One region of the Peribacillus sp. NPDC096448 genome, then DNA from elsewhere that is predicted to be linked to it. Evidence: riboswitches for the same ligand, from Rfam matches in the RefSeq annotation. Region 1 holds a riboswitch; each other region holds the start of a gene.
What was found. A riboswitch is a leader RNA that binds a small molecule or an ion and turns the genes downstream of it on or off. The one in region 1 is predicted to bind cyclic di-AMP.
Positions count from the first base shown of each region.

Region 1 (5,173 bases):
CTGGATACCTTTAATTTTGCCAGATTTCACTTTTTAAGGCCGATGGTAATTTACTTGGGGTTTGCCCTCGCGATAAAAATCATTTGGGAACACAGCGACTATGCTAAGAAAACACTTTCTATTTTCATCGCCGTTCAAATTATGATTTTAATGGGTTTCAATGAAGAAATCACTCACAATAAAAAACCATCTTTTAAAGAGTTCTATTCAGAAAGCCTTTTTCAGGAAATAAAAGATCATATTGACCTTCCACAGGAAGAATATCGTGTTGCCAGCATTGGGCTGCATCCCGCAATTGCTCAATTTAATGGATTTTACACGCTCGATAGCTATAACAATTTCTATCCGCTTTCTTACAAACATCAATTTCGTCAAATAATTGAAAACGAATTGGCTAAGAATAAAAACATCAGAATTTACTTTGATGAATGGGGAGGACGTTGTTACCTATTTACCGATGAGCTTGGGAAGCATTATATGTTCAAGAAACGTTCGAAGAAAGAGCTGGAAAATTTGGACCTTAATATGGATGCGTTTAAAGGATTAGGCGGGAAGTATATATTTTCTGCCATCCCAATCAACAACGCGAAGGAAAACGGATTGGTGCTAGATAGGATTTTCACAAAAAAAGGAAGCGCATGGAAAATTCATTTATACAGAGTCATGTGAAAAGGGGGGAATAGAATGAATTCACCGATAGTAACGATTGTTGTACCTTGTTATAACGAAGAAAGCGTTTTGCAGGATACCATTTCCCAGCTTTGTGGATTGATGAGGGGGTTAGTCGAAGAAAACGTTGTTTCTGGTCTGAGTAAAATTTTGTTGGTTGATGATGGAAGCAAGGATCAAACTTGGAAGATCATTTATAAAGAAACGATTAATAATGAATATGTTCGCGGGCTAAAGCTTTCCCGGAATGCTGGACATCAAAATGCACTCCTGGCAGGATTGTTTACAGCCAAGGAAGCCTCGGATTGTGTGATTTCCATTGATGCAGATTTACAGGATGATATTCAAGTCATCCCTGAATTCATTCGGAAATTCAATGAAGGATGTGAAATCGTATATGGTGTCCGCCAGAAAAGGGACCTTGATTCATTTTTTAAACGAACATCTGCAACCGGTTTTTATAAATTGATGAACAAGATGGGGGTTAACCTTGTCTATAATCATGCCGATTTCAGGCTAATGAGCAAAAGGGCGATCGCGGAGTTGGAGAGATTTGATGAAACGAATCTTTTCTTACGGGGGATTGTACCGCTCATTGGGTTTAAGACGGACTCTGTTTATTATGACCGAAAAGAAAGATTGGCTGGGGAAACGAAATATCCATTTAAGAAGATGGTTGCTTTTGCGCTTGATGGCATTACTTCCTTTTCAGTAACACCGATCCGGCTTGTATTATGGCTTGGATGTCTTTCCTTTTTCATAAGCTTACTCTTTGGGTCTTACTTTTTATGGTTGAAATTTTATGGGCAGACCGAAACTGGGTGGACCTCATTAATTACCTCCGTATGGTTGATCGGTGGACTGCAGTTGATTGCTGTCGGCTTGATTGGGGAATATATCGGTAAAATCTATAATGAATCAAAACGCCGGCCTAAATATATTGTTGATCTTGATCTATTTAATCCGCTCGATTTAAAAAAACGGGAGCAACTAGACAATGAACGGAACAGTATTGAAAAACTATCTAAAACACACTAACTCCTTTATCCGCTTTTTATTGGTTGGAATAGTCAATACAGCGGTTGGACTTTCCATCATGCTTTTTCTCATGAATGTTCTTGAATTATCTTACTGGGTCTCCACTTTTTTCGGCAATGGAACGGGAGCTGTAACGAGTTTTCTTTTGAACAGGACTTTTACCTTTAAAAGCGACATAGAATGGCGGCGAGGAGTTGCCCGTTTCTTTTGCGTAATTCTGATTTGTTATTCCGCCGCTTATTCCATAGGCCAAGCCATTGCAGAATCACTGGAAGGAACCGTCCATTTATCCATACAACAAAATTTGGCTGTTCTGATAGGAACGATATTTTATACAGTGCTTAACTATCTTGGGCAGAAATACTTTGTCTTTAAAAAAAGCAATTTGAGACCAATTCAAGAAGGAAGGAATTAATTAGGGTGGATCAGTGGAATAATGCCCCCGATTGGACGGGAATTAAAATGGAATCGGAAAGCGAAATTCTATGCATTTAATGACTATCCAAGCTGGGGCAGATCTGTTTAATTTCGTCCTTCACGTTCTACATGTGGCAATCATTTTAACCTTTTTTGGACCACCTATTGTTCATTGAGCGCTTGATTATTTTCTTTTTAGACGTTTACTTACCTCCTTTCCTACCTTCGAGTCACGTGTTTGCATGACTTATGTAATATATGTCAAGAATAAAACCTCACCTACAAAGAATAATTCTATTTCTGTGTAAAATTTTCATTTACTTTTCCATTTCACGGGAGTATGATAATCAACAGTTTCATATTTCTAAATCGCTTAAACCTTATGGTGCGGGGGACCCGTTATTGGGATTGTTTTTACAATCCAAGGGGTGAATCCTTTAAAAGGTAGGGCTACTCTTAGGTCCGAATCCGACAGCTAACCTCGTAAGCGTTATATGAGAAGGAAGGTGGAGCTTGTTAGACAAAAAAATTGATGTCTACAGGTCTATTTAGCTATGACTTGTAGGCATTTTTGTGTTTCGTCTCGTTTTTTGCTACAGCTGGGAAACATAAACTTATAAATTAAACATGGTGGTGAATTCTTGATGTTATCTGCTATAAAGAGGTTCTTGATTGGGAGACCTTTAAAATCAAATGCACTTGGTGAACAAAAGCTTAACAAAACAAAGGCTTTGGCGATATTATCTTCTGATGCTTTGTCTTCGGTTGCTTATGGACCGGAGCAAATATTGATCGTCCTGATCACGGTCGGTGCTGCGGCTTTCTGGTATTCAATCCCTATCGCGATCGGAGTATTGATCCTGTTAACTGCTTTGATTTTGTCCTACAGACAAATCATTTTCGCTTATCCACATGGCGGGGGAGCTTATGTGGTTTCAAAAAACAATTTAGGTGTCAATCCAGGGTTGATAGCTGGGGGATCCTTATTGGTCGATTATATATTAACTGTCGCGGTAAGTGTTTCTGCTGGTACGGATGCCATCACGTCCGCTTTTCCCGGCCTGCATGATTATAATGTCGTCATAGCCATTATATTCGTCATCTTACTTACAATCTTGAACCTTAGGGGGGTTACGGAATCGGCCTCTGTCTTGGCCTATCCGGTGTACCTATTCGTTTTAGCATTGTTCATCTTGATTGGGGTTGGAATTTACAAGATTTTGACGGGAGGAGTCTCACCGGAATTGCATGCGTCACTTGGGACTCCAGTAGCTGGCATCAGTTTATTTATACTGCTAAGAGCATTTGCATCAGGAAGCTCCGCATTGACAGGAGTCGAAGCGATTTCCAATGCAATCCCGAACTTTAAAGATCCAGCACCGAATAATGCTGCGAAAACATTAATAGCAATGGGTTCCTTACTAGCTGTATTATTTTCAGGAATCGTATTCTTAGCCTATTATTTAAGCATTGTTCCTAGCGCAGAGGTAACGGTCGTCTCCCAGATTGCTGAAGAGATCTTTGGACGGAATTTCATGTATTTCTTCATTCAAGGTACGACTGCATTGATCTTGATACTTGCGGCAAATACTGGCTATTCGGCTTTCCCTCTGCTTGCGGTAAATCTGGCGAAGGATAAATTCATACCAAGGGCGTTTACGATCAGAGGGGACCGTTTAGGGTATTCCAATGGAATTATCATACTTGGACTTGCATCCATCATCTTGATAGTCGCATTTGAAGGACATACGGAAAATCTCATTCCGCTTTATGCGGTAGGTGTATTCATTCCATTTACGTTATCCCAGACCGGGATGATTGTTAAATGGATTCGCGAAAAGCCAAAAGGCTGGATGATGAAATTAACCATTAATTCAATTGGTGCCATAATTAGCTTTATCGTCACGATGATATTCTTTTTAACCAAATTTACTCAGGTTTGGCCGGTTTTGATTTTTTTACCTATCATCATTTTAATTTTTCATCGAATTAGAATGCATTATGAAGCAGTTGGGGACCAACTAAGGATTACAACATGTGAGCCAATCTTACCAATTGAAGGAAATATCATCATTGTACCTGTGGCGGGTATAACTCATGTGGTTGAGAACTCTTTAAATTATGCAAAATCTTTATCCGCACATCAGGTCATTGCCGTTTATGTCGCTTTTGAAAGAGAAGATGAAAAGAAATTCGGAGAAAAGTGGAAAAAATGGCAGCCGGATGTAAGGCTCGTTACACTGAATTCTTATTACAGAAGCATCATTCAGCCACTAACTAAATTTGTGGATACAGTTGAACATAAGGCTAGTGAATCCAATTATAAAGTTACGGTGATCATCCCCCAATTCATTCCGAAGAAGGGCTGGCACAATATACTTCATAACCAATCAAGTTTACTGATTCGCGCTTACTTACTTTATAAAAGAAATGTGGTTGTTACGACAGTGCCATATCATTTGAAGAAGTAAGTTCCATTTCTAAGAAAAGAAGCAAACCTACATAAGGTTTGCCCAGACCGTAGACAAACTCAATGAAAATTGAGTATGTCTACGGTTTTTTATTGGTTTTTAGATTTTGGACGTTGATTTCCACTCCAGGCACTCGCTTTCCGCGGGCGGTCCGGGAGCCTCCTCGGCTTGCGCATGCGGGGTCTCCCCTAGACGCGTTTTTCCCGCAGGAGTCTCGCACCTTCCATTCCAATCAACTAACTTTAGATAGAAACCCTTTTGTCTACAAACTCAGCAAACCTACATAAGGTTTGCCTTTTTTACTAATCTTTATAAAAAAGACAGCAGTAACTTACGCTGTCGATATTTGAGTAACATTCATTACCAACTCATAAATTCACAGTTACTTTGAAGCCCGTACAATAAAAAGGATTTGCAGTAAGATGCAGGGATACTTCCTCTTTTAAAGCTTTAAATTAATGTTAATATAAAACTTTCTGCCATCATCATTATCGGAACGTCGGCTGTTTGGGAAAGTGATTATTTCAAGGTCGGTGGAGATTCGGAAATGGACATGCAACATCATCAACATGGTGGGG
Region 1 is NZ_JBIWEU010000010.1:139,585-144,757, reverse strand. Features, by position in the region: gene ACIQ0C_RS17735 (DUF6044 family protein) at 1-669, shown strand, start outside; gene ACIQ0C_RS17730 (glycosyltransferase family 2 protein) at 685-1,707, shown strand; gene ACIQ0C_RS17725 (GtrA family protein) at 1,667-2,122, shown strand; cyclic di-AMP (ydaO/yuaA leader) riboswitch at 2,485-2,630, shown strand; gene ACIQ0C_RS17720 (APC family permease) at 2,769-4,595, shown strand; gene ACIQ0C_RS17715 (hypothetical protein) at 5,038-5,173, opposite strand, start outside.

Region 2 (5,173 bases), on a different contig from region 1:
CATATAATATGTCGAAAGAGAACGAAAATAAATTTTATTGAACCAGCCATCATCCTGGGCAAGGTACACAAATTGATTATTCAATTTACGGAAAAATGGGGGATCCAAATGGGTTTTAGCGTGTCCTAAATATAAAAGCTCCGCTATTTCCCTTCCATCCAATTCATCCAGCCCTTCCGCTTCTTCAAAATCGACCCAACAGAAATCTCCATATGCCCGGACATTTTCTTTAACGAGCTTCGCAATAGCTTCAGATGAAGCGCTCTCAAGCAGGACATTCAAATTGTATTCCCCACCATCGAATTGATGTTTCAATAATAAGATCGAATCCAAGCTATATGGCAGTGAATGGACGAATTCACGAAAATTGAGTCCATTAAAAAGGACAAACCGTTCGGAAGCCTGCATATACATGTATAAGATATCATTGCTGTCATTCTTCATAACCTGACCCCCTCCGAGCTCTCAATCAATAATGTTATTTTATCAAACTTTTGGAGTTTCACGTAAGTTATATAACCCCAATATTAATCAACATCTGCATCTTATAAATAACATGAAACAAAATCCATATTAACCAATAGGAAAAAATATAGAATTGGAATAATTGATCAATAAAGGTTTTATCATTAATTCATTTCATGGGGCCGCTATGCTGATGATTCCCCAGCGAAATAACCGACCGTAGCTTAAAAACAATTCAACCTTATTTTAATGAAGGTATTTTCATTTTCACAACACATGATCGTGATAAAAACGAAAATCACCTGACCTTCTGGGAGCAAGAGGAAATAATTTGGTTTGGAGGACATGATGAAAGGCTTTATGAGTTTCGGGGTATTTTGACATGCAAAAAGATGCGTCAAGAAGGTACTTACAGCCATCAAGAAAAATAAGAAAGCGCTTTTTAATTCAAAAAAAAATCCAGAGTGAAATGTCACTCTGGATTTTTTGTATTAAGAAACTTGTTGTTCTAGTTCTTTTTTGGAAGGAGGGTTGAATTGACCTTCCCATTTAGAGATAACGATTGCCGCAAGTGAATTACCAATAACGTTTACTACTGTACGTCCCATATCAAGAATACGGTCGATACCGGCAATAAATGCTAAACCTTCAATAGGAATACCGACAGTTCCCAATGTCGCTAAAAGAACTACGAAAGATACACCTGGTACACCCGCAATCCCCTTGGATGTGATCATTAACACTAGCATTAGCGTAATTTGCTCATACATGCTTAAATCGATTCCGTACATTTGAGCGATGAAGATAGCTGCTAACGCTTGGTATAATGTAGAACCATCAAGGTTAAATGAGTATCCAGTCGGAATAACAAATGTAGCAATATGTTTCGGACATCCCGCTTTCTCCATTTTTTCCATGATTTTCGGAAGAACTGCTTCTGAACTTGCAGTAGAGAAAGCAAGAATCAATTCCTCTTTTAGAAGTTTAATCAAAGTAAAGATATTGAATCCTACAAATTTTGCAATGACACCCAGAATGACAATTACAAAGAAAATCATTGTTCCGTAAACAGAAAGCGCTAACTTTCCTAACGGAATTAAAGATTCCAAACCGAACTTGGAGATAGTCACACCGATTAGTGCAAATACACCGATAGGAGCGAATTTCATGACCATGTTAGTTAGGTAGAACATTCCTTCAGCCACACCTTGGAAGAAACGGAATACTGGTTTACCCTTTTCACCTATGGCCGCAATACTTAGTCCAAACAACACGGAGAAGAAAATAATCGCTAGCATATCGCCTTCTACCATGGCTTTAACTGGATTGGATGGCACGATGTGTACAAGTGTATCTACGAATGATTCATGCTGCTTAGTTTCTGCTGTATCAACATATGTGGAAATATCAGTTTGTTCCAGGTTATTCATATTCACACCAGCACCAGGCTGGATGATATTCGCTGAAATTAAACCAACAGCAATCGCTATCATAGTTACGACAACAAAGTATGATAATGATTTAGCACCTAGTTTACCAACCGCTTTCAAATCACCTACACCGGCAACTGCAACGATAAGGCTGGATACGATGATCGGCACTACAATCATTTTAATCATTCGTAGGAAAATGTCTCCGAATGGCTGTAAAAAGCTTTGGGCCGACTCATTACCATAAAAAATGGCACCAACGATAATCCCTAGTATTAAACCAATGAAAATTTGGCTAGCTAAACTTAATTTGAATTTCTTCATTTACTTTCCTCACCTTCCATAAAGTCTTTGATGCAAAAACATTTTTGTCTCGGTAAGGGAAACAAGATACTAATAAAAAGAAAGTAATTTTTCTTTTTTTGAAAAACTCTGTCTTTACGCCGAAAAAAAAGACACTTCATGTGTCGATTTCTTATTGGCGTGAATATTCACACATGTTCCCTTAAAGACGCTGACGAGGTTAGCTGTCGGGTTAGGAATTGGAAACACAAATGCCCTTTCATTTCTGAATTCACCCCTAGCGGATAAAATCCACAAAATTGGGTCCCCCGTTCTTGGAATAAGATTAAGCGAGTTAACTTATAATAAAATATTATACTAAAAATGATAATCTGTAAATATTTATTCGCATCTATTCTAGAAAAAATCTTTCAATATGTCTGAATATTCTGTATTAAAGGCTATTGTATCTATAATTACGCTTCCCGATTTTTGTTCAAATAAGTTATATTGATATATAATTTATACCTAATTTGACATCACCTCTCTTGTAAAAGGAGCAGTTATTTTTCCAGAATGCCAAGTAACAGATATCTTACTTTTTCCCTTGAGGTGAATTTTTTATAAGTTCCAGCTTTCACTTTTTCAAATTGAATCGGTGTAATAAAATAAGAATGGTTCTTCACTGCCACATTCTGCTCCAGCAGGATGACATCACCTACAGAAGGTCCCTTTATGATTTCTTGCTTCCCTTCAGCCTTAAGCCCTTTTGTAATGTAATGTTTATCCACATATCCTTTATTAGTCAACTTGTAAATATAAGGCTGTTTTTGGTAATGTACCGCCTCTATAGGAATGGAGGGTACACCTGCTTTCTCATTGGTTATTACAGTAAGATTCACTTTCGATCCCACCAACAAAGGTTCCGTTTCTTCGCCTTCCGGTTCGATTGAAGCTTGAAATGGAAATCTGTTATCTTTTTTTAAAGACGGCTCTTCAGCGGGATAGGAATGGATACGTCCTATCGTTCCTTTCAATGCCTTTTTTGAATCAGAGGAACTTGCTTTTATAGTCATGCCCACTTCAGCCTTTTTCATTTCCTCTTCGGAGAAATCCCCTTCAATTGCCATATTTGTCGAAACAATGGATATAATGGGATTATTCAGGTTTTTATTGATATTTTTAACTACACCATCAGCCTCGCTTTTCGTCACAATCGCACTGGACTGCTCCTCAATCGAACTTAATTTAGCATCAAGCATTCTCACTTTTTCATTCAACCTGTTTTTTTCTAGTTCCTGCTTGTACATTTCTTGCTCAATGTTACTTTTAATAAGATCTGAAGAGCTTGTCGTTATATCAATATTCAAGTTTTTTTCCACCGATTCATCAATTGCCGCTTTTTCAGTTTCACTGGTCACGGTCCCTTGATAAGACCTCAACTTCCCTATGTATTCCTCAATCCCTGCCATCTCTCCCTCAGCTGCCGTTTTCTCCGCTTCCAAATTCGCTTTAAGCGCATCAAGTTCGGTCGTCGTATATTCAAACAACGAGGAGCCAGCCGTAATTGCATCGCCTTCTTTTACAAGGAATTTCTTAAAATCATTTTTCTGGGTATCAAAATAGATATCATACTCTTCTACTGGTTTAATTACCCCATTTGTTTGGATGGTATCCGTAACTGTATCTTTTTTTACCTTAGTCCAGTTTTCAACGAAAACAGTCCGTTCCACTTTGCTTTCTTTTTTTTCAATAAGGTATAAGTTAACGGTTATTAACACTATCGACGCAATGGAGACCGCTGCTATTTTCCAATTACCGCTCATTCATTTCACCCGCCTTATACAAATACGCCTACTTGGATGTATCCTAAAAAGGCTTTAACAAACCATGTGGCCAGATAGAATAGAACAATCATTAAAAGGATCAAATAATTATTTCGTCCTGAAAATTCCTTTAAATAAAAATATTGCAGAGCAATAATAAGAAATTGAAAAATGGTGATTTCGCTGAAAAAGTGAATGAAATAATCACTTCTGAGAAAATACTGACTGATGATTCCCAATGAAAAAGGGTTGGCATCACTGCCTATATCCATTAAAACGAATAGGGGAATCAATAATGCTTTTTCAACTAATTGCAAGCCAAAAAGAATCATTTGAACGATTACCAATTTTATATATGGGATATCAGTAACGATCCAAAAGAATAGAGCTGCTAAAAATATGTATATGGAAGGGTCGATTATTCCTGTTATTATATTGCCACTCAAAATCAGCAACTTTGCTGCTTCGAATTCATTGGCGCTCATCTTCGTGATTTCTTTGGAAAATGATTCTGAACCAATGCCAAAATATCCCCCAATGGCGAATACTATAAGACTAAGAAAATATAAAAATAATAATTTCACACCAAGCTTTGTGACTGCCTCTGCATTTTGCAGCTGATAACGACTCCGATAAGGCTCTAAAATGCCCTTTAACAATCTGACCTGGTACACCATAAGTGGTCCTCCTGCAAAAATTGATATATCATCCTATATTTTATCCTATTTTGGGAACAATTGCAGAAATAAGGAATGAATATACAAAAAAAATACATAAGCCTTCCCCTTATCCCCACACTAGTTTGGTGTTAATACTGACAAATGATGGGCAAGGACTTTAATGCTCGAAGGCGTTTGTCTATAGTTCTCTCCATCCATATCCACATCAAGCGGCCTCTTGGATTCAATAGTCAAGGTACCTGCTTGGAAATAAGTCACCCCAGAGTCAGAGCTCATATTTTGAGTCCATGATTTCTAAAAATGCACCAAGGCTTGCATTTTAAAAAGATGGCAACGCCAAAAAGCCCATCGTCTGGACTAACCATGGGAAGGGGCAATAAATTAGTACAGATAAAACAACCATTCAAGACCAAAATCATAACTGCTTCCCCTTCAATCGAATCCCCATCATAATCCAGTTTATAGGAAAAGGGAGCATTCTCACCAATCG
Region 2 is NZ_JBIWEU010000029.1:6,206-11,378, reverse strand. Features, by position in the region: gene ACIQ0C_RS25450 (hypothetical protein) at 1-444, opposite strand, end outside; gene ACIQ0C_RS25445 (cation:dicarboxylate symporter family transporter) at 957-2,219, opposite strand; cyclic di-AMP (ydaO/yuaA leader) riboswitch at 2,393-2,540, opposite strand; gene ACIQ0C_RS25440 (efflux RND transporter periplasmic adaptor subunit) at 2,741-4,003, opposite strand; gene ACIQ0C_RS25435 (hypothetical protein) at 4,018-4,680, opposite strand; gene ACIQ0C_RS25430 (diacylglycerol/lipid kinase family protein) at 4,956-5,173, opposite strand, start outside.
Region 2: it holds a riboswitch for cyclic di-AMP, as region 1 does, so the genes downstream of both, ACIQ0C_RS25445 (cation:dicarboxylate symporter family transporter) here and ACIQ0C_RS17720 (APC family permease) in region 1, are expected to answer to the same signal.

Region 3 (5,173 bases), on a different contig from region 1:
CACAGATACTCTGGGTAGGGTGAGTAATCCTGTACCGAGTATAAAGTTGATGACAATGACAGCTGCTTGAGTAGTTGTAATTTTGTCTTTCGGACTGAGAATCATTCTTTAACCACCTTTTCACCGATAGGTTATCCTTTACGTATGGGGTTTTTTGTATGCATCATCTTTGGACGGCGTTTCATCACCATAAGTGGCATGCGAACCATCAGGTCTTTCCACTCACTTAAGCGATAAGGAACAGCTGGACTCAAGAAAGGCACACCAAATTGTCATTACGACAGCTCCTTTTTTTACCGCGAAAAATTGCCCGGTAAAAAAAGACTGTTTTTTTCAATGTGCTATATTTGTTTTAAATCAGAATGAGAAAAGTTTAATGCTATTTATTTGTTTTAGAAAATTCCTGAGAGAAATAATTTATGAAAAACTTACTTATACTCTTGTTTTTTTTAAGACCAAAAGAATTTAATTCAAACACCTTAGGCAACTAAGAGAATTAAATCTAGTTTGGGGATAAATAAAATGACTGTAAGTAAATCAGCAGGAGAATTAAAATTAATAAATGGCGATGTCTTTAATGAAATAAAAAAAATTGAAAGTAATTCTATTCATTTAATATGTACGGATCCGCCATATTTTATTTCTAGAAAGACGAATTTTAAAAGTGGCGGTGGTGACCAAAAAAATATGGCTCAATTTCAATAGAATTTGGTGAATGGGAGAAGAGAATAGTTTAAATTGGTTTTCCCTATTACAAGAATTTAAAAGAGTACTAGTTCCAGGTGGAACAATGGTTATTTTTTACGATATTTTTAAAATAACTGATATATCAAAAGTTGCAGATAAGCTGAAGTTGAAACAAAAAAGAATAGGAATTTGGGAAAAAACGAATCCTTTCCTCATTAATGCGAAAGCCAATTATTTTTCAAACTCATGGGAATATTTTATTTCCTATACTAAAGGCACAAAAAGAACGTTTAATTCTTATTATGATAGGGCTTCTTATGAAGCACCTATAGTTAGTGGAAAAGTGAGATTTCACCCTTGTCAAAAGAAAGTTGATGTTCTCGAAAAAATAATTGCAACTCATTCTAATAAAGGTGAAACAGTATTAGATTGTTTTATGGGTTCAGGGTCAACAGGACAAGCTGCTATAAATCTAAATCGGAGCTTTATTGGTTTCGAATTAGATAATAACTACTTAACCAAAGCTTCTAGGGCTCTACATAAAGCTTTCACAAGGTGATTGTCAATTCCTATTTTCTCGTCTTAGGAAGTTTCTCTTTCAACGTTCTTGCATGTTTAGCTTAAATGTCCAATACGGGTTACCTTATTGAGAGTGTGAAGGTTTATACTTAAACTAATGGGTGCTTTACTTTAATAAGAGGGGGTGCTGCGGCGGCCTTTTTCTTATGGAACTAAAGGGTCAGGTTAGTTGCAGAAGGAAAATTACAGACAAATATAGAAACTAGTATTGACTACTTATGTGGGAGGATCTGTATGCTAAAGGAGATTTGCATTGTCAGACATTGCGAAGAACAGGGGCATCTCGGAATCTCAATTAACAGAAAAAGAGCATTGCTTCATTGTTCACTTTCCAAAATGTCGAGCAATGAAGCCTTTTTATCTGCTTTTTCCGCTTCTCTTTCTGTTTAATAATTTCTTTTTCCCCTTTAGCAGCACCACTTCCTGGGTGGCCAATTTCATTTTTAAAAGTTTCTGTTAAGGGCAGTCCATTTACATTAAGTTCGATAAAGGAACAGAAAGAGGGAAGAGAAAGAATCAATATTATTTCTTGGATTCTAAGAATTTCTCGAGGTCTCTATCTACAATAAACACTTCTAGTCTTTCCTCCATTTTCGTGCTGATATCACTATGACTGGAAAGAACGTTGCATTTTGTCAGCCGTTTCACAATCTCCTCAAAATCTTTACTGTACATTTCCCTTAACACTTGCCTCATTTCTTTGACAAGCTTCCGCCCGGTATCTTGGGAAACAAGGTGTTTTTCTTCCACAGTCAGCACTCCCTTAAAACGGGTAATGATCATATCCTGTACAATGTATGTTTTCGCCTCTTGAGGGCCCCGGCCCATTAGTTCTCGCTGAAAAGTTATAAAGGCTCCACTTATTTCAGCCTCTAGTTTCTTTTTGGAATTTACCATATTGTCTCCCCTGCTTTTCTCCAAATTTATGCAACTTATCATAATGTCCGATTTGAGTTCTTGTCAATCACTTTCGAAAAAATAATTCATAACTTGAATTAGTAAGATTTATAAAGAAAAATAGTTTTTTAACCGGAAAAATAAGTGATATCATAAGGAAACATTAGGAATAAGGAGCATATATTAAGATAAGTATGAAAAATGATCTTATTCAACCCAAAATGACAATTTACAAGGAGTAGTTAACGAGCATAAAATAACATCATATTCAACACCAACAATTGTAAATCGGCTTAGTCCTGAGTAATCAGGAACGGAGGAACCAATTTTTTGGGGTTAATTCTGCATTTGCAGAAGGGATGAGAGACTCTTTCGCCATCCTACCCGTCAGCTAACTTCGTCGGCTAAAGCGAAGGAGGTCATAAGACCGCCTTAATCATGGGGCTTTTTTGTTGTGTAAAAACGGCAAAAGGCAACTTGAATGATAAAGTAGGTCTTTTTAATTTGCCTATTTTCATATGAAAAAGGATCATGGAAGACAGAACGCAAAGGAAGCGCATGCTGGCTAGGCGTTAAGTAGACCAATGAGTACTTTTTCTCCAATTTTATATGTTTGCTTTGCAATGCATCCAATAACCGATGTGTGAATCGTATTGATTAACGCTGGAGTATGGATAGCTACTGCATGGCTGCATACATGGGGAAAGAGTAAGCATTGGTCTATTTTTTATGTTTTCAACTGGCAGGCTTTTCTTCCCCAGAAAGAATGCAGATTGAAATTAATAAGAGAAAGTACAAATGGGGTGAATCGTATGGGAAAAGTACTGCTTGTTGGAAAAGGAAAATTATTTATTTCTGTAAAGGAAAGTATAGGGGCCACCCACACGGATACAAGTAATGTAGAAACTGTTGACTATGATGAAGAATGGTTTAGGCCTACAAGAAACCTGAAGATATGTGATGGAATAATGGTTCATAAATCAGAGCAAGGTAACTGTGTTTATCTATTCCCTAATTCTCTGTTTGATGGAATTAATCTTGTGAGACTATTTTCAGAGTTCAAATCTTATAGGTTGTTTGTTGTCACTCATGACCAACAATATTCTAGTCTATATAAAAAAATGGGAGCCGATTTTGTCATCTTCAGTAAACCAGAATGTTACAGCTATAACTGGCTGCTAGCAAGTGGAACCTAGTTTCTTTAAGAAACTCTAAGGGGGTGAGTCATTGTAATTGTTTAACATATTTACAGTTTGGAAGGAGAGACGTTAATGGATCTTTTATCAGTTTCACTTACAGCTTTTTCATTCTTGTTATTTTTTGGATTTATCCATTTTTGTAACAAAGTTATAGAAGAAAAGGGAGAGTAGAAACATGCTTTTATTATTTATTGTTGGAGCACTTTCGTTGTATTTAATTCATGCTCTAATTTACCCGGAAAAATATTAATAGCTACAAAACGGAGGAAATGCAAATGGATTTTTTACAAATGGGTCTGGTATTGGCACTGGTCATTTTCCTGGCCATACCACTGGCCAAATACTTAGCAAATGTTTATTCCCTTGAAACAACAAAACAAGATCGGATATTTGGTGGGATAGAACGGGGCATTTATAAACTATCAGGTATTCATACCGGTGACATGAATTGGAAGCAATATGCAAAAGCACTGCTTTTGAGTAACTTAGTCATGTTTATTATTTCGTATATTATAATACGCTTTCAGGGGATCTTACCGGGTAACCCAAGTAAGATAGACAACATGGATCCATTATTGGCATTCAATACTGCTGTAAGCTTCCTTACCAATACCAATTTGCAGCACTACAGCGGGGAATCGGGACTTTCTTATTTATCACAAATGGTCGTCATTATGTTTTTGATGTTCACGACACCGGCTACCGGTCTTTCGTTATGTATGGCTTTTTTCAGAGGTCTGACCGGCCAGAGCAGTATGGGGAATTTTTATGTGGATTTAATTCGTTCCATCATCCGGGTGCTTCTGCCGTTATCTATTTTAATCGGTCTTGTCCTCGTATCTCAAGGAGTGCCGCAAACCCTTGATCCCACGGCGATTGCAACTACTTTGGAAGGTGCGAAGCAGAATATCGCGCGCGGGCCAGTAGCTGCATTGGAGTCTATTAAACATTTAGGGACAAATGGCGGTGGATTCTTTGGTGTCAACTCGGCACATCCCTTTGAGAATCCTAATGGTTTCACAAATATATTAGAGATTTTATCCATGTTTTTGATACCAGCCTCTCTACCCTTAACGTTTGGATATATGGCAAAAAATAAGAAAATAGGTTGGATTCTTTTTTCGGCAATGGGATTAATGTTCCTTGTATTCTTAGGTGTTACGTATTTCAGCGAACAAAATGGAAATCCATCATTAGAGAGTATAGGGATTTCTCAAGAGAATGGAAGTATGGAAGGCAAGGAGGTGCGGTTTGGAATTGCACAGAGTGCCCTTTTTACAGCCGTTACGACAGCAGCTACTACAGGTACAGTCAATAATATGCATGATACGCTTACTCCACTTGGCGGATTAGTGCCATTGGCAGAAATGATGTTGAACTGTGTGTTTGGCGGTGATGGAGTAGGGACGGTCAATATCCTTATGTACGCAATAATGGCAGTATTCATTGCTGGATTGATGGTTGGGCGAACGCCGGAGTTTTTAGGGAAGAAAATTGAAGGCAGGGAAATGAAACTAATAGCCATTACCATTCTTCTACATCCATTAATCATCTTAGTTCCGTCAGCCATTGCTTTAGCTACACAAATGGGCACTTCGGCTATTTCTAATCCGGGCTTTCATGGAATTTCGCAGGTTGTTTATGAGTTTACCTCTTCGGCAGCTAATAATGGTTCCGGATTTGAAGGTTTAGGGGATAACACTCCATTTTGGAATATATCCACCGGCTTGGTCATGCTATTTGGCCGTTACTTTTCTATGATTGCACTAATCGCTGTCGCAGGTTCTTTACTTACAAAGAAACGAGTTCCC
Region 3 is NZ_JBIWEU010000023.1:19,402-24,574, reverse strand. Features, by position in the region: partial or broken gene ACIQ0C_RS24095 (GerAB/ArcD/ProY family transporter) at 1-105, opposite strand, end outside; partial or broken gene ACIQ0C_RS24090 (spore germination protein) at 132-269, opposite strand; gene ACIQ0C_RS24085 (hypothetical protein) at 523-705, shown strand; gene ACIQ0C_RS24080 (DNA-methyltransferase) at 716-1,246, shown strand; gene ACIQ0C_RS24075 (Na-translocating system protein MpsC family protein) at 1,789-2,163, opposite strand; cyclic di-AMP (ydaO/yuaA leader) riboswitch at 2,444-2,584, shown strand; gene ACIQ0C_RS24070 (hypothetical protein) at 2,817-3,359, shown strand; gene ACIQ0C_RS24065 (potassium-transporting ATPase subunit F) at 3,538-3,612, shown strand; gene kdpA (potassium-transporting ATPase subunit KdpA) at 3,638-5,173, shown strand, end outside.
Region 3: it holds a riboswitch for cyclic di-AMP, as region 1 does, so the genes downstream of both, ACIQ0C_RS24070 (hypothetical protein) here and ACIQ0C_RS17720 (APC family permease) in region 1, are expected to answer to the same signal.